DNA from 2 places in the Rhodococcus sp. PSi06 genome. Region 2 is predicted to be linked to the other one. Evidence: riboswitches for the same ligand, from Rfam matches in the RefSeq annotation. Region 2 holds a riboswitch; the other holds the start of a gene.
The links. A riboswitch is a leader RNA that binds a small molecule or an ion and turns the genes downstream of it on or off. The one in region 2 is predicted to bind cyclic di-AMP.

Region 1 (11,111 bases), on a different contig from region 2:
TACTCACCCTTGGTACGACGCGTGATCACCTGGTACGTGGCGATTGTCACAGGGCGAATCTCCTTGCGCTCACCCGAGTACTCGCCGATTTCCTCTTCGGTGAGCGACGTGCGTGCAATCAGCTCGCGCTTCCATTGCCTGCCCGCGACGGTGTTGGTGACCAGAATCAGCGTGGTTGCCTTGGCCCGCGCCATCGCCGCGGCACCGACCATCGTCTTGCCCGCGCCACACGGCAGCACGACGACGCCCGAACCGCCGGCCCAGAACGAATCCGCCGCCATCTCCTGGTAGTCGCGCAGCGTCCACTTGCCGCCCTCGGTGTCGAGTTCGATGGGGTGCGCTTCGCCGTCCACGTAGCCGGCGAGGTCCTCGGCGGGCCAGCCGATCTTGAGCAGCATCTGCTTGAGGTGTCCGCGCTCGCTGGGATGAACGATGACGGTGTCCTCGTCCACCATGGCACCGAGCATCGGCGCAATCTTCTTGTGTCGCATCACTTCTGTGAGCACGGCACGGTCGAGGCTGATCAGGGCCAGGCCGTGGATCGGGCTCTTGACCAACTGCAGGCGGCCGTAGCGAGCCATGGTGTCGACGATGTCCACCAGCAGCGGTTGCGGCACCGCGTAACGCGAGAAGTTCACCAGCGCGTCGACGACCTGCTCGGCGTCGTGGCCGGCGGCGCGTGCGTTCCACAACGCCAGCGGGGTGATGCGATAGGTGTGCACGTGCTCGGGGGCACGTTCGAGCTCCGCGAACGGTGCGATGGCCGCCCGCGCTGCACCCGCAAGTTCGTGATCGATCTCGAGCAACAACGTTTTGTCGGACTGAACGATCAGCGGGCCGTCTGTCACGGTTCCTCCTAGAGACTTCCGCTGCACCCGAAAGAGCGCAACTTCTCCATTGTCCACAGGTAGGGGCGCGCGTGCACGTACGCGGCGAACTACTCGACCAGAGCGACCGAGGTGATGCGATGCAGGGTGAAGCGCCGGACCCCTCCGGTGGCGGGGTCGAACGCATCCAGTTGGCCGCCCCCGATACTGATCGGATCGACGATCCGGTGGCTGGCAACCCCCTGTGCGTCGACGTAGCCGATGCTGACACTGCGTTTGACCTTGGCTGCGGTCTGCAACAGCGTCATCGTCGCGGTGCTGCTGGCACGTGAACCGTCGGCGCGCACCACCGCGCCGCCGTTGCCCGCTGCTCTGTCGGCGGCGCGCATTCCGCGCACCAGCGAACCCAGTTGTTCCTCGGTGGGAACGGCGGGGGTACGGAAGGTCTGGCGGGCCCGCCTCGCCGATACCCGTGATCCGCGGGAGCGCAGATCGACGATGGTGCCCGACGAGTCCTCACCCGCAGGAGCGAACCCGGCCCCGGCCAACACCGACAGCACCTCGGCGAGCGGGGCCTGCGAGATCGCGACGGTCGGCGCGAGAGCACGCAGGGCCAACGGCTCGGACGCCGGCGAGGCCAGCACCTCCGCCAGCAAGGCAGGATCCTCGCATCGAACGAACGACGCGGCGACGCCTGCCCGCAAGCGACCGTGTCGACGCGCCACGTCGTCGATGAGGTAGGTCAGGGCCTGCGGCACCGGCGTGCGCGAATGAGTGGCGAACAACGCGTGCAGTTCCGACGCACTCAAGCCCACATCGAGGGCCCGGCGCAGGCTGGTGTCGCTGATCCGGTACATCGTCGCTGCGCCCGCCGACTCGACGTCGGCGACCAGTTCGATTCGATCGTGCAGTTCCGGCTCGAGCGGGCCGGGTGCCACCAGGGTGAGGTCGGCCTGCACCAGCACGTAGTCGATGGGTTCGGGCAGGGCTGCGCGCATGTCGGCCTCGGCGTTGCCGTCGTGCAGCAGCGAGCGTCCCGGGGTCGACATCGCCCCGCGCGCGACGATGCCCAGTGCGGTGGCTTCGGCGATGACGTGTCCGACGGGAGTGACGCCGAAGCGTCCGGACCAGCGAGGACGACGCCACGCCAGAGTTCGGGCCAGGTCCGCGGGCGCAGCGGAGTGTCCGCTGCCCAGTTCGGTGAGCAGCTCGAGGATCATGCGGCGATCACGCGGTGCTGCTGGAGAACGGACTTCCTCGGACAGGGCGGCGATGGGCTTGTCGTTGGGGTCGCGCATGCCGATGACCCATGGTGCCCGCGGCACCTCGAGCCAGGAGGAGGCGAGCGTGTGCCACCGGGCCGCCGGGGCAGCGGTGAGCCAGGCGTCGACGGCGGGTGTGGGTGCCCAGTAGTCGTCGCCCGTATCGGACGCGGGAACCGGGTCCGGCGTCCCGCTCGAGATCAGGTGCGCTGCCGCCAGCAGTTCCACCAGGATGCTGACTCGGTCGTCGTCGAGGCCGGTTGCCTTGGTGATCTTGCGGAGCTCCCGTACGCCGAGACCGCCGGCCTTGAGAGCAGGGGCCGGTGACGCGGACAGCGCTTCGATGATCAGGACGCAGTGCCTACCGAGTTCGAGTGCCTCGCCTGCGGCGGCTGCATCGACGTCGGCGAGCGATTGGGTCTTGGTCGCCAGCTTCGGCTCGGCGAGCGACCGTGGATCGGACATCGGCTCGCCGCGCAGAATCTGTCCGACCTGAACGGGCAGCTCGACGGTTTGCTCGTCCAGCCAGATCAGTAGGCCGGCGGCCAGCAGCTTCTGGACGGGTCGGTCCGGCGGGGTGCCCGGTGCCGCGTCTCGGGTGCGGCCGGTCGGGGACGATCTGGCGAGGGTGTCGAGCAGATTGCGTTCTCCCTCGCCGAGCTCGGCCAGTGCTGCGGTGATGTGCGACTCGGTGAGATTGTCGATCGGATCGAGCGCGCGTCCGATGCGCCACGGCACGGCATCCGCTGCGGCCGCGCTGATCCGCAGGCCGGACGCGTCGCCCCATACGAGCAACCGTTCGCGAAGCTGGGCCAGTGCCTTGTCGACGCTCTTGGCCGGCGCACGCTTGGCGACAACGGCCAGCAGCGCAGCGCGAGTGACGGGGCGTTCGTAGGCCTCCTCGATGGCCAGGATCTCGAGGACGGTCAGGGCAAGTGTGTCGAGGGTGTCCGCGGTGTGCAGGATCGACCGTCGCTGCTCTGCCCGTCCGGCCAGTACGGCCAGGGAGGCGGGCGGCGGTGCGGTCAGGTCCGGACGCAGAGACATGGCTCTGATCAGCTCGGCGTCGGAGCGAGCTGCGATCCACTGAGGTAGATCGGGAGGCGTGTCGGTGTGTCGAGGCACAGTCGTGTCGGTCATCGTCTATCAGATTAGAGACCTGGGCTGGTGCTCGCCGCAGTGCAGGTGTCAAAATAGGTGCATGGTGAACAAGTCGAAGAAGCCCTATGTCGATCCAGGCTGGCCGGACACCGCTCGCGGTGACCACGCGGTGACCGAACTCTCGTCCGCTCGATCGGGTGGCTTGTCGCCGTTCGGCGAGGACACGGAGTTCCCGCTGCCCGTCGAAGACCTGCCCTATGCGCACCCGGTGACCGTGGTCAACCGGTAGCGAAGGCCACGCAACAACGAAAAAGCCCCCGACGATGTCGGGGGCTTTTTTCGTACGAGTTGCGAACCCTCGCAGGCGCTTACTGAGGCAGGAATGCCTTGTTGGCCTGGTAGAAGCTCACGACCTGCGGATCGAGCTGGATGCCCTGTGCTGCGTTCTGGACGAACGATGCAATCGCCGGATCGTTGGTCATGTTCTGGACGGCGGTGACGATGCCGTTGACGACCTCGGCGGAGCTGTCCACTGCCGGGATGGACGACAGGTCGGGCAGTGCCGGAACCTCGGGTGCCTTGGGGGTGACCGGAACGCTGCGCTCGGACGGCGCGCTGCTCAGGCCGAGGCTCGAGGAGCAGGACGGCCATGCGCCCCAGCCCTGCGAGTCGAGGACCTTCTCTGCGACTGCGATCTGCTCTTCGCGGCTGGCCTGGTTGGCCGTAGCTGCGTACTGCTGGCCGCCGTGTGCGTTCCAGGTGCTGGGGGAGAACTGCAGGCCTCCCTGGAAGCCGTTGCCGGTGTTGATGCCCCAGTTGCCGCCGGCTTCACACTGTGCAAGGCGATCCCAGTCGGAATCCGGTGCCGCGTTCGCGGTGCCGGTGAAGGCAATGCCTGCGGTGCCCATGATGGCTCCGGTGACAGCAACCTTTGCGACGGTCTTGCCAGTGGTGCTCGGCTTGCGATGACGTCCGCTCATACGAGTTGAAATCCTCTCCACACGCGCCTGCGAGGTCAGCTGTCGGGTTCGGGCTGAGAGGTAGCCCGGCCGTTTTGCCCATTCTCATCGAATCGGCAATTGGGCTTCACCCCAAGGGAAGTCGGTGCAACTTCGTGAGTTGCGACAACTTCCCGGTTGTCCGTGGAGGACGTGGGTCCCCCGTCCTCGTCCCCTGGGTGATCGTCGAGGGTGTTCCGGTGTCCGCGGGACGAGGTTTGGCGCTGCGGACCGGAGTTCGGCCGAACTTTCCGGCCGCTGCTGACCGTACTGAAATTCCCGGCTTACGTCACTATTTGGTAACTGTCGATTTCGTGGCTGCGTCGGGAGCTCGATCGGTGCCGGTTTCGGGTCTCGCGCGTCTGCCCAGCTAGCGGAGGTTGCGACCGGTGGACCCCGGCCCGTTGCCGGGCTGTTACCTCAGCGTTATGTGATGGAAGTCACATCGGCTACGAGGGGCCCCGAAGGTCACCGAACGGCAACGACGTCCTTGCCGAGCGGCATCAGCGATACGGGGATCAGTTTCAGGTTCGCGATCGCCAGTGGAATGCCGATGATGGTGATCGCCATGGCGACCGCGGTGACGACATGGCCCAGCGCCAACCACCAACCCGCCAGGATCAGCCAGAGGACGTTGCCGACGAGCGCGCCGGACCCCGTTCCCGGTCTGTCGACGATCGTCGAGCCGAACGGCCACAGCGCATACACACCGATACGGAACGAGGCGATACCGAACGGGATGGTCACGATCAGGATGCACAGCAACAGACCGGCGAAGAAATACCCGATGGCCAGCCACAGCCCGCCGAAGACCAGCCAGATGACGTTCAGGATCAATCGCATGGTCTACCGGGCCCGCCGTCCGGACGCGAGCGCGTACCCGAGGGCCAGCAGGAACCCGGCCGGTGCCGAGAACATGGCCGTCAGATACAGACTCAGCGGGGGCTTGGCGTCGGAGAAGATCGGAAACAGCAGAATCGCGACGATGGCGACGAGGCCTATCGCGAACAGTGCGAGCGCGATGCGCAGCAGAACCGTGCTGCTCTTACGGGTCGGTGTGTCCACGTCCACCACGGTAGTGCGAAGCGCGGCCCTGTGAAGAACCGTGCGACGAACAACTCGAGTGCTCTATCGGTTTCACCGCGCTAGACTGGTGTATTCGCGTCCTACGTACTCGTAGGGCGCGAAACTTGTGCAGGCCGCAGGTCCGAACAGAGGGCCCGCGAGCAACGAAACGACCGACAGCAACAGATGAACGGGTGAGATCAGTGCCGACCGGCAAGGTGAAGTGGTACGACGTCGACAAGGGATTCGGATTCCTCTCACAGGAGGAAGGCGAGGACGTCTACGTGCGTTCGTCGGCGCTGCCGGAGGGCGTCGAGGGCCTCAAAGCCGGTCAGCGTGTCGAATTCGGCATGGCAGCGGGCCGCCGCGGGCCGCAGGCGCTGAGCCTGAAGGTGCTCGAGCCGGCACCGTCGGTGCGGCAGAACACCGGTGGCACCCGCCGCGAACCCGTCGAGCGCAAACACACGCCCGACGAGCTGCACGGCATGGTCGAGGACATGATCACATTGCTCGAGGCGACGGTGCAGCCCGAACTGCGCAAGGGCAAGTACCCCGATCGCAAGATCGCGCAGCGGATCTCCGAGGTCGTCCGGGCCGTCGCTCGTGAGCTCGACAGCTGAACCACGCCGAACCTACGGACGTGTGCCGATCGACCAGATGGCGTGGCTGACGAAACCCTCTTGATTGGTGTCGGTGTCGATGATGCCGGTGGGCAACCGCACTTCGATGCCGAGCAGCGTCCGGTTGCTGTCGTCCTCGGTGGGAACCGTGACGGAGAGCTTGGTGTCCGGTTCGTGGAACTCGGTGTTCTCCACCACGTCGCCGGTGTCGTCGCCGTAGACCACGGCCAGCACCCATGGTGCGGAGTAGATCGGGGCGGGCAGCGAGAGCTGCACCGTCCTGGCTTCGCCGACCTGAATCTCGGTGGTCTCACCGACATTGGTGCACAGCGGATCGCTCACCGCGCAGTACAGATACGGCTCCACCACAACGGTGCGTCCGTTGGCGTACGCGGTCACCGTCGGTTCCTTCTCGGGAGCTTTCCCGACCAGCAGAGCGAGCACCGCGACGAACGCGACAGCGATGACGGCGAGACCGGCGGCGATGATCGCCGCGATCTTCTTGGTACGGGTAGCGAGTGTCACTTGGTCACGTTTTCGCCGAAGGAGCCGTCGGACATTTCTTGTTCGACGTGATCGGGGCGGTTGCCGCCGAATCCGGGCAGAAGCGATCGGCCGCGGTAGGTGAGGAAGGTCTGCACGAGGCCGATCGTAAGCAACACCGACACCACGGTGAAACCGAGCCAGTATTCGGTGGGCAACAGCACACCGAGCGTGCCGCCCAGAACCCAGGACAACTGCATGACGGTTTCCGAGCGGCCGAATCCCGACGCGATCGATTCCGGCGGCAGATCGGCCTGCAGTGACGCGTCGAGCGAGACCTTGGCCAACGCGCTGGCGCTCGACGCCACCAGAGCTGCCACGGCTGCGGTGAGGAGACTGTCGGTGATCGCGGCGACGACGGCCACCACCGTCACCGCGATGGTGCAGCGCAGAACCACCATCGACGGACGGCCGAGCTTGATCCGGGCACCGAGCGCATTGCCGGCGAAGTTACCGAGACCGGCAGCGGCTCCGACGAGTCCGAGCATGGCCGCCTGCTGCAGCGGCTCGTGTTCGGTGCGTGATTTGGCGACGAACGCGATGTAGAGCGTCAGAAAGCCGGTGAGTATCCGGATGGTGCCGTTTCCCCACAGCCCTACGATGACGGCTCGTCCCAGCGGCTGCCTGCGATTCTTGGTGCCGCTCGAGTTCTTGATGCTGCGCGGGGTGCTGCGCCGCAGATTCTCCGTCGGGGCGCTGCTGCCGGCGAAGTCGGCGCCGTGGTGCTGGTCGGCGTGATAGCTGAGGGTTGCCGGCACTTCGCCCTCGGTGATCTCCACCCAGGACGGGATCTGCATGCTGAGGTAGCCCCCGAGCACGGTGATCGCGGCGACGAACCACAGTGCGCCGGATGAGCCTGCGACGAAGGCGATGCCGCCGGCGACGGCTCCTGCCGCGATGGTGCCACCGAGCAGACCGAACACCGTGAGCCGGGAATTGACTCGGACGAGGTCTATCTCCGGCGGCAGTACTCGCGGCGTCACCGCGCTCTTGAGCACTGCGAAGGACTTGCTGAGTACGAGCATGCCGAGCGCGGCGGGATAGAGCACCCAACTGTCGAAGTTGAACACCAGCACCACCGCGAGCACGGTGCGCAACCCGAACGACGTGGCCAGCGCGATGCGTCGACCGTGTTGCAGACGGTCGAGCAACGGTCCGATCAGCGGAGCGATCAAGGCGAACGGCGCGATGGTGATGACGAGATAGAGCGCCACCTTGGTCTTGTCCTCGCCGGTGGCCGCAGAGAAGAAGAGCGTGTTGGCCAGGGCGATCGCCAGCGCTGCGTCGGACGCGAAGTTCGCCATGGTGGCGTAGGTCAACGCCGTCAGTCCGGACTTGTCGGCACCGTCGGCCTTCGCCGCGCGCTGGAACGACGCGATGCCCTTGCCGGTCAGTTCGCGGCCGCGCATGGCGGCGACGCGAGTGACGGTCAGCTTCTTCGGCATCGGCGGCGGTTTGCGAGCGCCGGACCGTCCACGCGGGGCGATGATCTTCTCGGTGCGCGGCGGATGCAGAGGCGGCAACGGTTCGCGGCGGCTCGGTACACGAGTGGAGTGAGCAGGTGCGGGCGGGTAGTTGGCCAGCCCCGGGTGATCCGGTAGATCAGGAGCAGAGCCCGCGGAATGACCGGCGGATGCGCTGTCCTGTTCGCAATCGTCCGCACCCGGTGGGGTGTGGGGGAGACGTGGATCGGTCACGGTCTCAATTCTGTCCTACGGGTGCGGTATCGGTGAATCGCACCTCGAAGATCGTGGGCCAGAATTTGCCGGTCACGAGGAACCGGTCGGTGCCGGGGATCTGCGCTATGCCGTTGAAGACGTCGGCTCCGTTGCGGTCGGCAGCAGACATCGAATCCCACAGCGGAGTGCCGTCGATCACGGCGGTCACCTGCCCGGTGCCAGGGTCGATGCGCATGATGTCGAACGTCTGCCACACATTGGCGTAGACGGAGCCGTCCTCGGCACATTCGAGCTCGTTGAGCCGCTCCACCGGTTCACCGTCGAGTGTGACGTTCACCGTGCTCACGGCGTCGAACGATGTGGGGTCGCGGAACGTCAGAGTGGACGTGCCGTCGCTCATGACCAGGCGGCCGTTCGGTTGGCGCTCGGTACACAGTCCCCAACCTTCGCCGTCGTAGTTCACTCGGCGCTTCTCGGTCAGAGTGTCCCGGTCGCGGGCGATGGCGATCCCGTCCTGCCAGGTGATCTGCCACAGGGTGTCGCCGTCGACGGTGATGCCTTCACCGAACAGGTCGGAGGGCAGATCGACCCGGCCCAGCTCGGTCATGTTCTCGAGTGCGGTGCGCCTGACGAAGGACGAGCCTTCCAGCCCGGTGCCCTCGTAGAGCACGTCGCCGTCGATCTCGAACCCTTGGGTGAACGCGTCGTCGCCGCGGTCGTATGTGCGCAGCACCTCGGCCGTCAGAGTCGGTACCGAGTCCGACGACACCGGAGCTGAGGTTCTCGATTCCGTTGTCGACGAGCAGGCGGTGACCGCGAGGACGGAAGAAAGTACGACGGCGAAGGTGCGAGCGCGGACGGTCATTGCATCCATGATGGCAGCCCGAACTGGGCGTCATCGAGTCGATGCGGCAAACTGGCTGTGTGAGTGTCGTATCTTCTCCAGAGCTCGATTCCATCCGCCCCGTCTTGGCCGACGCCGTGGACCTCGCGCGGCAGGCTCTGCTCGACCTCGGAGAGGGTGGAGTCGGCGAATACCTCGGAGTCACCGTCGAGGACGCCAGCGCGGCCACGCACCGGTTCGCCAGCGATCTCGACGGCTATCGCGGATGGCAGTGGGCGGTTGTAGTCGCTGCGCCTCAGGACGCGGATCATGCGACGGTCAGCGAGCTGGTACTGCTGCCGGGCCCCGACGCTCTGGTGGCACCGTCCTGGGTGCCCTGGGACGAACGCATCCGACCCGGTGATCTGGGACCCGGCGATCTGCTGTCCCCACGCCAGGACGACCCACGACTGGTGCCGGGCTACGTCAGCTCCGGTGACCCCGCCATCGACGAGGTGGCAGGCGAGATCGGTCTCGGCCGCACCCAGGTCACCAGTCTCGAAGGCCGTCTCGACGCCGCACAACGCTGGCACGACGGCGACTTCGGCCCGGACAGCGAGATGGCCAAAGCTGCACCGTCGACGTGTGGGCTCTGCGGCTTCTACCTGCCCATCGCCGGATCGTTGTCCGCCGCATTCGGAGTGTGCGGCAACGAATTCGCAGCTGACGGCCGCGTGGTTCACACCGAGTACGGCTGCGGTGCGCACTCCGACACCGAACTGCCGACCGGGGCCGGATCACCGCAATTCGAGCCCTACGACGACGCGGCACTCGACGTCACCGCCGCGCCGACGCCTCCGGCCGAGAGCGCGTCCACCGACACTGTCTCCGAAGAAATCAGCCCTTCCGTCGACGAGAGCGCATCGGACGAGAGCACATCGGATGAGAAAGCATTGAACGAGACCGCTGTGGACGAGACGGCTGTGGACGAGAGCGCTGTGGACGAGACGGCTGTGGCAGACGAGCCAACGGCCAGTGTGGATTCGAGCGAAGCACCCGCGGAGACAGTCGAAGCACCCGCGGACACAACGGAAGCACTCGTGGATACAGCCGAAGCACCCGTGGACACAGCCGAAGCAACCGCAGACACGGCTGTGGCGCCGGAAGGTGCAGTCGAGGCTGTGGACGAGCCTGCTGCGGAGATTCCCGACGCAGATGTGACAGAAGATGTTGTGCCCGACGAGGACTCGGCATCTCCGAGCTGATCGACCCGTTCGATACCGGGTCACTGCGCGAGTCGATTCTCGCGGCCTGGAGTTCGTCGCCCACGCGACTTCGCGAGGATTCGGCCTCCGAGGCGGATCTGGTGCGCGGGGGTTATCGCGATCGACTGTTGACCGAGCTGGCGCAGAACGCGGCCGATGCGGCGGCGCGGGCGGGTGTTCCGGGTCGGCTGGCGCTGTGGATCGATGATGCCGGATCCCTCCATATCGCGAATACCGGTGCTGCGCTCGATGTTTCGGGAGTGCATGCACTGATGGCCCTGAGGGCGTCGGCCAAGACGGCTGCCGATGGCGGCGTCGGGCAATTCGGAGTGGGGTTCACCGCGGTGCGCTCGGTGTCCGACGAGATCGAGGTGCGATCGCGAGAGGGCGGCGTGCAGTTCAGTGCGCGGCGCACTCTGGCTGCGCTGCGCGAGCGCGGGACGGCCGCGCCCGAAGCCGGTGTGCCGGTATTGAGGTTGGCCTGGCCGGTGCAGGAACCTCCCGCTGCTGGTTTCGACACCGAGATCGTGTTGACGCTGCGATCCGATGCGGACGCGGAGGCTTTGATCTCCCGGTACGCGGACGAGGCTGTCGATTTGCTGCTCGAACTCGACGCTCTGGTGTCGATCGACATCGACGGCGAGGTGATCGGCTGCAGCAGAACGGCACTCGATGCTCGCACTGTCGACATCGCGATCGGCTCGCGGGCGTGGCGGCAGTTCACCACCCGGGCGGCACGCTGGCTGGCTCCGCTCGTCGACGGTGTGCCTGTTCCCGCGCCACCCGACGTGCTGCGTGCTCCCACCCGGTCGGACGAGCTGTTGTCGTTGCCCGCCTTGGTGATTGCCGACGTGGCGATGCAGCCGGATCGGCGGCGCGTGCTGCCCGGTGTCTCGTTCGATGCGGTCGTACACGGGTACGCGGATTT
Region 2 (11,111 bases):
GAGCGAACTTGCCGGAGGACAGGGCACCGCCCTGACCGGTGAAGTTGTGGCAGGACGCGCAGTTCAGACGAAAGAGCTCGCTGCCGCGGGCCACGTCGTCGCCGACCAGTGACTCCTGAGCAACCTCGCCGTTGTCGTCGAGGATGACGGTGGGGCCACCGCCGTTGGCCTGAATGTAGGCACCGAGGGCGTCGACCTGCTTGTCGTCGAACTTCGGCGGCTTGCGGAGCGCCTGGGCCTCGTTACGAACAGCGGGCATGCGGCCGCTCGACACCTGGAAGTAGACAGCTGCTTCGCCGACGCCGATGAGGCTCGGTCCGCGGTCCTGAACACCCTGCAGGTTGGCACCGTGGCACGTCACGCAGGACGTGTCGTACAACTGCTTGCCTTCGCGAATCAGCGCAGCCGAGTCGGTGTCGGCCGTGGCGACCTGCGGAGTCGGAGTGAGGGCCGAAGCAAGGAAGCCGGCGCTCAGAAGGCCCATCATCAGAACGAGAGCACCTGTGATGCGACGGCGCGTCTTACGCTGCCGTCGCGTCTTGGCGGCGGTTTTGTCGACGGATGCTGCTGGGGGAGATGTACTCATCTTCTATCCCTTGTCGTGTCGGGACGGGCCGAACGTCGGGGGCTGAATCCGTTCGTTCGTTATCTTTGGCGTGCTGACTGTCACTAGCGGATGAAGTAAATCGTCGCGAACAGGGCAATCCAGACGATGTCGACGAAGTGCCAGTAATACGAGACGACGATTGCGGCGGTGGCCTGCGCAGGCGTGAACTTACTGACCAGCGTTCTGGTGATCAGGAAGACGAAGGCGATGAGTCCGCCGATGACGTGGAGTCCGTGGAAGCCGGTCGTGATGTAGAAGACCGATCCGTACACGCTGCTCGACAACGTCGTGCCCTCGTGCACCAGGTGGTAGTACTCGTACGCCTGGCCGGACACGAAGAACGCGCCCATTGCCAGCGTGACGATGTACCAGCGCCGCAGACCGAACACGTCGCCGCGCTCGGCAGCGAACACGCCCAGCTGGCACGTGAACGAGGAAGCGATCAGCACGGCCGTCACCGGAACGGCCAAACCGAGGTTCAGCTCGGTCGGCTCCGGCGGCCAGTTTCCGTTCGCCTGCGCGCGTGCGACGAAGTACATCGCAAACAGCCCGGCGAAGAACATGAGTTCACTCGACAGCCACACGATCGTGCCGACGCTGACCATATTGGGACGGTTCAGCGAGTGCACGCGTTGGGTGATTGCCGATCCTTGAGTCCCTACTGCGCTCGTCACAGAAAGAAGTATGACCCGTCGTAGTACGGAAGGCATATCCGGGTCCGCTCTGGGCGCGTCGCAACACAACGAATCCGAATGCGCTGTGGTTCCCGTCCAGGTGGGAGGCCCTGTACGGGCCGGTAGGGTCCAGTCGTGCAAGGCTGGCCTCATGGCAAAGAGCAGTGCAGGTGGGTGGTTTCGAAGGTTGTTCTCGCGGTCGAAAGCGGAACGTCTGGACCCCACGCGCGATGATCTGGTGATAGTGGCGAGTTGCTTCGACGACGCACAGGCGTGCTCGGCCGTCCTCGACGACGCGGCGCGAACCCCGCCGGTGTGGACGGAGGCGTCGGAAGTGCTGCTTCGGCACCATCTGCTGCTGCCGGCGCACGAAGTGGACGACGCGGCCGCGGTCGCCGCCCAGGACGACTACGAAGTGGGTCCGGCGGCCGAAGTGCCGGACGTCGACGGATATCGCCCACAGGTCGACGGCGGAGTTCCCTTGGTTCTGCAGCGTGTGCAGGTGCTGGACGCGCTGCATTGCTCGCAGGAGCGATCGCGAATGGCCGGCCTCGCCCAACGCCGGGGTGGAGCCGTGCTCGGCTGGGACGCACTGCAGCCGGCCGAGCCCGACCCGGCCTCTGGCTAAGATTCCACCGCCCCATGTCCGTCGCCACGGACCGACGAACGGATCCAGCCATGAACGCACCGACCACTGACGAGCAGCCGCGAACCTGGCGTCGAATCCTGGGTGCGCTCAGCACTGGTACCGATCTGTCCAGCGCCGACACCGGCTGGGCGATGGACGAGATCATGGCCGACAACGCGACAGCGGCACAGATCGCGGCGTTCGGGGTTGCTCTCCGAATGAAGGGTCCCACCCCGGCGGAAGTGAGCGGGCTGGCCGAGTCCATGCTGGCCCACGCGGTGCTGGTGGACACCGATACCGATGCCGTCGATGTCGTGGGCACCGGAGGCGACGGCGCCGACACCGTCAACATCTCCACGATGGCGGCGATCGTTGTTGCCGCCAGCGGAATACGAGTGGTCAAACACGGTAACCGCGCAGCGTCGTCCAAGAGTGGCACCACCGATGTGCTCGAGGCGTTGGGTGTCCGGGTCACTCTGGGGGCCGATGCCGTGGCGTCGAGCGTCGAACAGGTGGGAATCGGGTTCTGCTTCGCGCCGATCCATCACCCCGCGCTTCGCTTCGCGGCGGCCCCGCGCAAGGAGATCGGCATCCCGACGGTGTTCAACGTGCTTGGTCCACTGACCAACCCGGGCCGCCCACGCGCAGGCCTGATCGGCTGTGCCTTCGAAAGTTTGGCTCCGGTGATGGCCGACGTGTTCGCCGGCCGAGGCAGTTCGGTGCTCGTCGTGCGGGGCGACGACGGACTGGACGAGATCACGCTGTCCACCACCACCACCGTGCACGTGGTGGCCGACGGCTCGGTGACCGTCGAATCGATCGATCCGGTGGACTTCGGAATCGACCGGGCACCGATCGAGGCGCTCAAAGGTGGCGACGCGGAATTCAATGCCGCAGTGGCGCATCGCGTGTTTGCGGGCGAGCACGGACCCGTACGCGACGCCGTATTGCTCAATGCCGCCGCGGCTATGGCCGCTCACCAGGGCGTCTCGGGAAACCTGCACGAGCGGATGGAAGCCGGATTGGTAACTGCGGCAACGGTTGTCGACAACGGTTCCGCTGCACGCCTACTCGCCGACTGGGCTCGCTGCACCACCGCTCTCGCCGGCTGACGAACAACGCCTTTCTGGGCGCCCCTATTCGCCGATCGAAAATCCTGCGTCGACGTCGGCGCTCGAATACGACTGGAACGCAATATGAGTCGTGGTGTTCTTCACTCCACGCACCCGGTTGATGTGCTGGGTGATCACCTCGGCAATCGAGGCATGATCGCGGACTTTTACGATCGCAATCAGATCGACGTCGCCGGCGCAGGAGTAGACCTCCGAGACGCCGTCGACATCGGCAACGGCCTGCGCTGCCTCCGGAATCAGATCGGCCTCGGCGTCGATCAAGACGATGGCATTGATCATCTGTGCTCCTCATGCGTCCCGAGCCCGATATCCGACGAGCCTCACCAGAACTCTAGTTCCGCGGGCTCCACTCCTGCCTCAAGGGTCGTTCCGCGGGCTCCACTCCCGCCCTAAGGGTTGTTCCGCGGGCTCCACTCCTGTCGCGCGGCTTCTCTCGCCGTTCGACACCACTCCTCCCAAGAGCCCGCCGAGCGTGCCGGACTGCAGTAGCCGCTGCTCGTTCGGACGATGCGGACTCCCTCGGTGCGTAGCCAGGACGCGATGAGGCCTACCTCTTCCGGGGGCGCGCCTCGCAGCGGTGTCATGTCGGGTATCACCGTCTCGGCGGACGCGGTGATGGCGTCGACCACCGGCATGGGGTGCACTCCGCGTGGCGCAACCGCAGCTCCTGCCAGTCGACCGAATCGCACCACGATCAATTCCCAGCCGCCGTCCACGGTCCGCCGCGCCGCCACGAGTTCGGCTATCGCGGCGACCGCCGCCGATCGATGCATTCTACGTAGCGCGTCCACGGTGATTGCGATCCGGTCGCGCAGGCGCGCCGCGGTCTCGTAGAGCTCCCTGTCCGCGAGTTCGGCGACTCGCCGACGCATCGAGTACAGGATCGCATCGTCCTGGCCGCACACGAGCGCAAGAAACTGCGTGGGTGCACTTGAGTACTCCTCGGCCGTCAACGGACCGGAGAAGGCCGCTGGGCACCCGCCGACGTCCGTTGCCGGGCAGTCGTCGCCGTGCCGAAGCGATCGAGCCAGCCGGCGAGTGCACGTACGCAGACGACAGAACTCGGCCACGAGTGCGGAAGCCTCCGCGGCGTCACCGCGAACCGAGAACGGCCCGAGACTGTTGGGCGTCGGCGTGCGGACTATCGACAGACGTGGAAATGCCTCATCGGTAAGGGTGATCCACCAACCCTTCTTGGGAAACTTGGAACGGCGGTTGTACGGAGGGATGTGCGCGGAGAGCAGCCGCAGTTCTCGGACACCGGCTTCGAGTGCGTGCGCGCACTCGACGTGATCCACGCGGGTGGCCAGAGAGACCATCTCCTTCATGCGGCCCCTGGTCTCCGAACCGGTGAAATAGTTGCGCACCCGGCGTTTGAGGTTGTTCGAGGTGCCGACGTAGAGCACCTCGTCGGACGGTCCGCGGAAGAGATAGACGCCGGGCGTGCCGGGCAGGTGAGCGGCCAGGCCGCGTTTGGCGCGCTGGCCGGCGGACACTGCGGGAAGGTAGTCGACCAGTTCGGCGTAACTGTGCACGCCCTGATTTCCCACTCGTTCGATGAGGCCGTGCAGCACGTCCACCGTCGCACGAGCGTCGTCGAGCGCGCGGTGGGTGGGCCGAGTGCCTGATCGGAACAGGGTGGACAGCGCCGAGAGTTTGACCGATGGTGCCTCGTCGCGCGTGAGAACTCGTCGAGCCAGCTTGACGGTGCACAGCACCTGAAACCGGGGCCACACGATGTCGAGTCGACTGGCTGCGGCTTTGAGGAAGCCGGTGTCGAAGCCTGCGTTGTGGGCCACCAACACCGAGCCTCGGGCGAACTCGAGGAATCCGGGCAGGACGCGCTCGATTCGAGGCGCGCCGATCAGCATTGCCGACGTGATGCCGGTGAGTTCGACGATGTACGGCGGAATGGACCTACCGGGATCCACGAGGGTGGCGAACTCGCCGAGGATTTCACCTCCGCGAACCTTGACTGCTCCGATCTCGGTGATGGCCTCGGTATCCGCGCTGCCCCCGGTGGTTTCGAGGTCGACGACGACGAACGTGGTGTCGTGCAGTGGGGTGTCCAGTTCGTCGAACGACAGCTGGATGGGCAGGCTCACGCGGACGACGGTAGGTCCGACCCCCGACAAGAACTCGGATTGCTCGATTGCACCCGGACCGTGTCGTCGTACCCCGTCCGTGACGGTTCACGAAACCTGTCGGTGGCGGGCGCTACCTTTCGCTCGATCGGCCGATTCGGCCGCCGGAAACAACAAAGAGACGAGGATCACAATGATCATCGACTGCAGTGATTGCCTTGTCCGTGACATCGCCTGTGCAGACTGCGTCGTGACCGTGCTTCTGGGGCCGCCGGGAATGCCGTCGAGATCGGACGGACGATGGGTCGGACCACCCGCGCCGATCACGCTCGAGCAGGAAGAACTCGGTGCTATGGGGGTACTCGCGGATGTCGGTCTGGTGCCCGCGCTCAAGCTCGTGACGAACGAGGACGACGCCGACGGAGTTCCGTCGTTACCGACTCGTGACACACCGGGGGATCAGCGCGCCGGTTAGCGAATTTCGGGCCGATTTCCGATGCTTCGGCGCGTTGGGGTCGACACAGGGGTATGCCATTTCGTAACCTTCCTGAGACCTTGCGGAGTCTCGCCAGTCCAAACCGGAGTGGCGTCGCAAGTCACCGCCTAATCGTTCACTCGCGAGAGTGTTCGTACCGGGAACCCGATATCTACTGGGGTGAATCCCGCTGAGCCACGCACAGTGGCCGGTGGGTAGGGCTGCTCTTCCCAGCCCGAACCCGTCAGCTAACTCGGTCGGCGGACGATAGGAAGAAACGGAGCACCATCTTTCGTGGCGTCACAACTTTCCAACCGATCATTGCGACGAGTACTCGTAGCCGGAGCGCTCACGGCAGGCGTGGTCATTCTTCCCGCTGCACCCGCAATGGCGGCCCCCCTCACCATTCCCGGCGTCGGAACTTTCGAGATTCCTGACATCCCGGGCCTCCCTCCCCTCAACATTCCGGGCCTGCCCGCTCCGGGTGCGGCGATTGCGCCCCAGGTCACGCCCGCGGCCAAGGCTGTTCAGGCTGCAGAGTCCAAGATCGGCGCTCCGTACGTGTACGGCGCATCGGGCCCGGATTCCTTCGACTGCTCGGGCCTCGTCCAGTGGGCGTACAAGCAGGCCGGCATCAGCCTTCCTCGCACGAGCTACGACCAGGCTGCCGCAGGCACCCCGGTCTCGCGCGACAGCTTGGCCCCCGGTGACGTCGTCTCGTTCTACGGTGGCTCGCACTCGGGCATCTACGTCGGCAACGGCAACGTCGTGCACGCGTCCACGTCCGGCGTGCCGGTCAAGGTCGCTCCGCTTGCCTCGATGCCGTTCGATGGTGCTCGTCGTTACTGATTCGACCAGATCTGATTCGAGCAGCAGACGTCTGCTGTGATCGACCGACAGGGTCGGGCCGCACACCGGCCCGGCCCTGTCGTCGTTGTCCGGGCACCGTGCAGACGACATGCCGGTACGGTGGACAGCAAGGGCCGTCTTTCGTAATCTGATCGAGACCTGGTCGACGTTTATTCTGTGATCTATCACCGACGAACCCCTTCGATTTCAGACGGTGTTCACGTCCGTGCCGGCATGAGCATGGGTATGGTTCGTTTCGGACTTCTTATCCAACCGCCGCCTCGTGAAGGCGGCAGAACGAAGGACGGAGAGTCGCTTTTCGTGGCGAAATCGAGATCGAACCGAGGATGGCGGCTGGCCCGCAACTCGGTGGTTGCTGCCGCGTTGGCTGCTTGCATCGTCGTCGTGCCGACACAAACGGCCGGCGCTCAGCCGGGATTCGACTCGGCGTCCGACGCTCAGACCAAGCTCGCCGAGCTCTCCCGAGACTCCGAACAGACGAACGAGTCTCTGCACAACGCTCAGATCGACCTCGACGCCAAGACCGCGCAGCAACTCGATGCTCAGGCGGCCGTCGATAACAGCCGCGCTGCTCTCGACGCAGCGCAGGCGCAGTTGACCCAGCTCAAGCCGGCCATGGACAAGGTGGCCAACGTCAACTATCAAGGTGCACGGACGAATCGTCTGTTCGCTGTGATGGTCAGCGACTCACCTCAGCAACTGCTCGATCAGATGTCGGCGCTCGATGTGATCTCGGCGGAGACGGCCGGTCAAGTAGCCCAATTCCAGCAGGCGAGTTCGGACGCTGCTGCGGCCGAGCAGGCGGCCACGACAGCCGCAGACCAAGCTCGAGTCGCGGCCGAGCAGGCCAAGGCAGTCAGTGACGATCTCCAAGCCAAGCAGAGCGAACTGCAGGGACAGATCGCCGAGGTGATGGCTGCCTACAGTGCGCTGTCGTCGTCCGAGCAGCTCGCGCTGGCCGGATCCTCCCTGCCCGACGGTTTCGATCCCACGACGATCCTGCAGAACTTGACGCCGGGGTCGGGTACCAGCGCACTGCAGGCCGGTCTGACGCAGATCGGCAAGCCGTACGTCTGGGGTGCCACGGGACCGGACGGCTTCGACTGTTCAGGGCTGGTGGTGTGGGCGTACAAGCAGGTGGGGAAGACGCTCCCTCGGTCCAGTCAGGCGCAGGCCGAAGGTGGGACACCGATCGACCAGAAAGATCTGCAGCCAGGGGACGTGGTGTTGTTCTATCCGGACGCCTCGCACGTGGGAATCTACGCCGGTAACGGAAACGTGTTGCATGCCTCCACATTCGGCGTTCCCGTCAAGGTGCAGTCGATGGCATCGTTCCCGTACTACGGGGCGCGTCGCTACTGAGGTGACCTTCGCTGACCGATCGATGCTCGTATGACGCGGCCGGTGCGGAACAGGTGGATTGCGGCCGTTCTCGTCGCCGTGGTGGCCATCTCGATCGTTGTGCTCCATCGAGCCGACAGCACCGAGACTTCGTCCGAGGGAGCTCGTGCCGAGACGTCCGAGCGTCAGACCCAACCGACCTACGATCAGCAGCGGCGAGCCGACGTGACCGTCCTGCTCGACCAGTGGGCGGGAGCGGTTCGGTCCGGTGATGTGGAAGCGCTGCAGGGTCTGATGGACCCGCGAGCCGATCCAGATTTCGTCGAGGCGCAACGTCGCCGGACAGCAGTCGTTCCGAGCGTGCCCTTCTCGGATTTCGGCTACGACCTGGGCGACGAACCGGAAACTCCGGTGCCGCCTTCGATCGCCGAATCTCTGAACGCCACAGACGTCTGGGCACCACCGGTGTATCTGCGTTACGCCGTGGACGGTCCCGACGCGTCGTCGACGCGTCGACCGGTCTCGCTAGTCGTCGCCGAGCGTGACGGACAGTGGAGGCTCGTCGACGACGCGGACCTGCCCGAATATCGACGCCACACGTGGCGTGGGCCGTGGGACTTCGGACCGTTGAACGTCTCTTCGGTGCCCACCGCGGCCGGGACTTCGGTGGTCATGGGGCATCCGGACCGGGAGCAGTTCGCCCGGAACCTTGCCGCCGAGCTTCCGTCGGCAATCGATGCAGTCACCGACTTCTGGGGAGACGACTGGGCGCGCGACGGTCTGGTGTTCGTTGCATCGTCCGCGGAGGAGTTCGGCGAGTTGACACGATCCGACCCGTCGACCGACGTGGCCGCGGTGACGGTGTCCGACGCGGTAGTTGCGGACGGCTCACGTCCGACCGGCCAACGGGTCGTCTTCGGTCCTGACGCCGCGGCGCGGTTGACTCCGTTCACCGTCCGGTCGGTACTTCGACACGAGTTGACCCATGTTGCGGCGAGGGCTCGTACGGCGGAAGGAACGGCGCTGTGGGTGGCGGAGGGGTTTGCCGACTACTCCGGCTATCGCAACTCCGGTGCCGATTTTGCCCGGCTTGCTCCGACCCTCACGGCGATCGTGAAGTCGGGTGGTCCGCCGTCGGTGTTGCCGAAGGACGAGGATTTCGGTGCCGGTGGGGCTCGGTCGAGTGTGGCCTACGAGTCGGCGTGGTCGGTGTTCGCCTTCGTGGCCGATCGGTACGGTGAGTCGACGTTGCGCCGCCTGTACGAGGCGCTGGCGTCTCGACCGATGTCCGACGATTCGATCGATTCGGCCTTCGCGTCGGTCCTCGGAACGGACCGCGCCCAGTTCGTCGCCTCGTGGGGTAACTGGGTGGCTGCCACGGTGCGCTGACGTCGGGCGCTACGGTTGACGCCATGCGTCGTACTCTGCTCGTGACGAACGACTTTCCACCTCGCCCGGGTGGAATCCAGTCCTACCTGCACAGTTTCGCCTCGCAACTGCCCGCGGACGAGCTCGTGGTGTATGCGCCGCGGTGGCGCGGTGACTCACACCGGAAATTCGACGCCCGGCAGCCGTTCGAGGTAGTCCGCCATCCGACGACACTGATGCTCCCGACTCCGCTCGTTGCGCGCCGCGCGGCTCGCATACTGAAGTCGCGTCGGTGCGATTCGGTGTGGTTCGGGGCATCGGCACCGTTGGCAGTGATGTCGTCGCACTTACGCAAGGCCGGGGCCGAGCGCATCGTGGCGAGTACCCACGGTCATGAGGTCGGCTGGTCGATGGTGCCGGGCGGGCGGGCGACCCTACGCACCATCGGCGAGAACACCGACGTGGTGACCTACGTCAGCAAATACACCCGGGGTCGATTCAGCTCGGCTTTCGGTCCGAACGCGGCGCTCGAGCACCTGCCGCCCGGAGTCGACACGGATCGCTTCGTCCCCGACGACGCCGCTCGAGCGGAACTTCGCGCGCGCTACGGCCTCGGCGACCGACCTACCGTGCTGTGTCTCTCGCGACTCGTGCCCCGAAAGGGACAGGACTTCTTGATCCGAGCGCTGCCGGGAATTCGTCGGGCCGTCGACGGTGCCGTTCTGGTGATCGTGGGAGGCGGGCCGTACGAGAACACTCTGCGCGAGCTGGTCCGAGCGACCGGAATGGAGCAGCACGTGGTGTTCACCGGTACGGTGCCGTCGGTCGAGCTGGCCGCTCATCACACCATCGCGGACGTGTTCGCAATGCCGAGCCGCACCCGTGGCGCGGGTCTCGACGTGGAGGGCCTCGGAATCGTCTATCTCGAAGCGTCGTCGTGTGGTGTGCCCGTCGTCGCCGGAACGTCCGGGGGTGCGCCGGAAGCTGTGCAGCACAACAAGACCGGGCTCGTGGTCGACGGAACGTCGGTCTCGGAGATCACCGACGCCATCGTGCGCATCCTGTCCGATCGCACGATGGCAACGCAGATGGGTAACGCCGGTCGCGCGTGGGTGGACGCCGAGTGGCGTTGGGACGTACTGACGGAAAAGCTGCGATCGTTGATCTAGCGTCCGTCTTTCCGATCGGCGCGCCTCAACGCGCGTAGATGGATTCGATCTCGTCGGCGTACGTCTTGGTGATGACGTTGCGCTTGAGCTTCATCGTCGGGGTCAGCTCGCCGCTTTCCTCCGAGAAGTCATGGGGGAGGAGTCGATATTTTTTGATGGACTCCGCATGCGAAACGGACCTGTTCGCGTCGGCGACGGCAGCATCGATCTCGGCAACGAGATCCGGATCCTTCTGCAGATCTGCCGCGGTGGCCTCGGAATCCTTGCCGTGCTCGGACTTCCAACGATCGAATGCCTCCGGGTCGAGGGTGATGAGCGCACCGATGAAGGGCTTCTGATCTCCCACGACAACGGCCTGACTGATCAGAGCGCCCGCCCGGAGCTGGTCTTCCAGGCCGGCCGGTGAGACGTTCTTACCGCCGGCGGTGACGATCAGTTCCTTCTTGCGACCGGAGATGGTGATGTAGCCGTCCTCGTCCACGCTGCCGAGATCGCCGGTGCGGAACCAGCCCTCGTCCAAAGATTCTGCCGTTGCGTCCTCGTTGCGCCAGTAGCCGTCGAACACGACAGGTCCGCGCAGTTGGATTTCTCCGTCGTCGGCGATGCGAACGGTGTTGCCGGGCAGAGGCCGCCCGACGCTACCCACTTTCTGAAACCCGATGGTGTTCACTGCGAACGCCGCAGTGGTTTCGGTCAGTCCGTAGCCCTCGTAGATGGTGACCCCGATGCCCCGGTAGAAGTGGCCGAGCCGGCTACCGAGGG

Region 1: linked by a shared signal. The riboswitch ahead of ACFI9K_RS15635 (transglycosylase family protein) and the one ahead of ACFI9K_RS09765 (C40 family peptidase) in region 2 are both predicted to bind cyclic di-AMP.

The regions. Positions count from the first base shown of each region.
Region 1 covers NZ_JBHNYO010000011.1:75,975-87,085, forward strand. The annotation lists gene ACFI9K_RS15620 (DNA repair helicase XPB) at 1-848, opposite strand, end outside; gene ACFI9K_RS15625 (helicase-associated domain-containing protein) at 938-3,229, opposite strand; gene ACFI9K_RS15630 (hypothetical protein) at 3,291-3,479, shown strand; gene ACFI9K_RS15635 (transglycosylase family protein) at 3,559-4,170, opposite strand; cyclic di-AMP (ydaO/yuaA leader) riboswitch at 4,179-4,380, opposite strand; gene ACFI9K_RS15640 (YccF domain-containing protein) at 4,657-5,031, opposite strand; gene ACFI9K_RS15645 (hypothetical protein) at 5,035-5,253, opposite strand; gene ACFI9K_RS15650 (cold-shock protein) at 5,457-5,873, shown strand; gene ACFI9K_RS15655 (DUF2771 domain-containing protein) at 5,886-6,398, opposite strand; gene ACFI9K_RS15660 (MFS transporter) at 6,395-8,113, opposite strand; gene ACFI9K_RS15665 (glutaminyl-peptide cyclotransferase) at 8,118-8,960, opposite strand; partial or broken gene ACFI9K_RS15670 (DUF3027 domain-containing protein) at 9,002-9,785, shown strand; gene ACFI9K_RS15675 (sacsin N-terminal ATP-binding-like domain-containing protein) at 10,285-11,111, shown strand, end outside.
Region 2 covers NZ_JBHNYO010000006.1:57,373-68,483, forward strand. The annotation lists gene qcrC (cytochrome bc1 complex diheme cytochrome c subunit) at 1-586, opposite strand, end outside; gene ctaE (aa3-type cytochrome oxidase subunit III) at 670-1,281, opposite strand; gene ACFI9K_RS09740 (hypothetical protein) at 1,433-1,909, shown strand; gene trpD (anthranilate phosphoribosyltransferase) at 1,960-3,021, shown strand; gene ACFI9K_RS09750 (Lrp/AsnC family transcriptional regulator) at 3,046-3,321, opposite strand; gene ACFI9K_RS09755 (DEDD exonuclease domain-containing protein) at 3,432-5,147, opposite strand; gene ACFI9K_RS09760 (hypothetical protein) at 5,377-5,601, shown strand; cyclic di-AMP (ydaO/yuaA leader) riboswitch at 5,717-5,879, shown strand; gene ACFI9K_RS09765 (C40 family peptidase) at 5,896-6,450, shown strand; gene ACFI9K_RS09770 (C40 family peptidase) at 6,772-7,833, shown strand; gene ACFI9K_RS09775 (hypothetical protein) at 7,864-9,201, shown strand; gene ACFI9K_RS09780 (glycosyltransferase family 4 protein) at 9,225-10,349, shown strand; gene ACFI9K_RS09785 (AMP-dependent synthetase/ligase) at 10,375-11,111, opposite strand, start outside.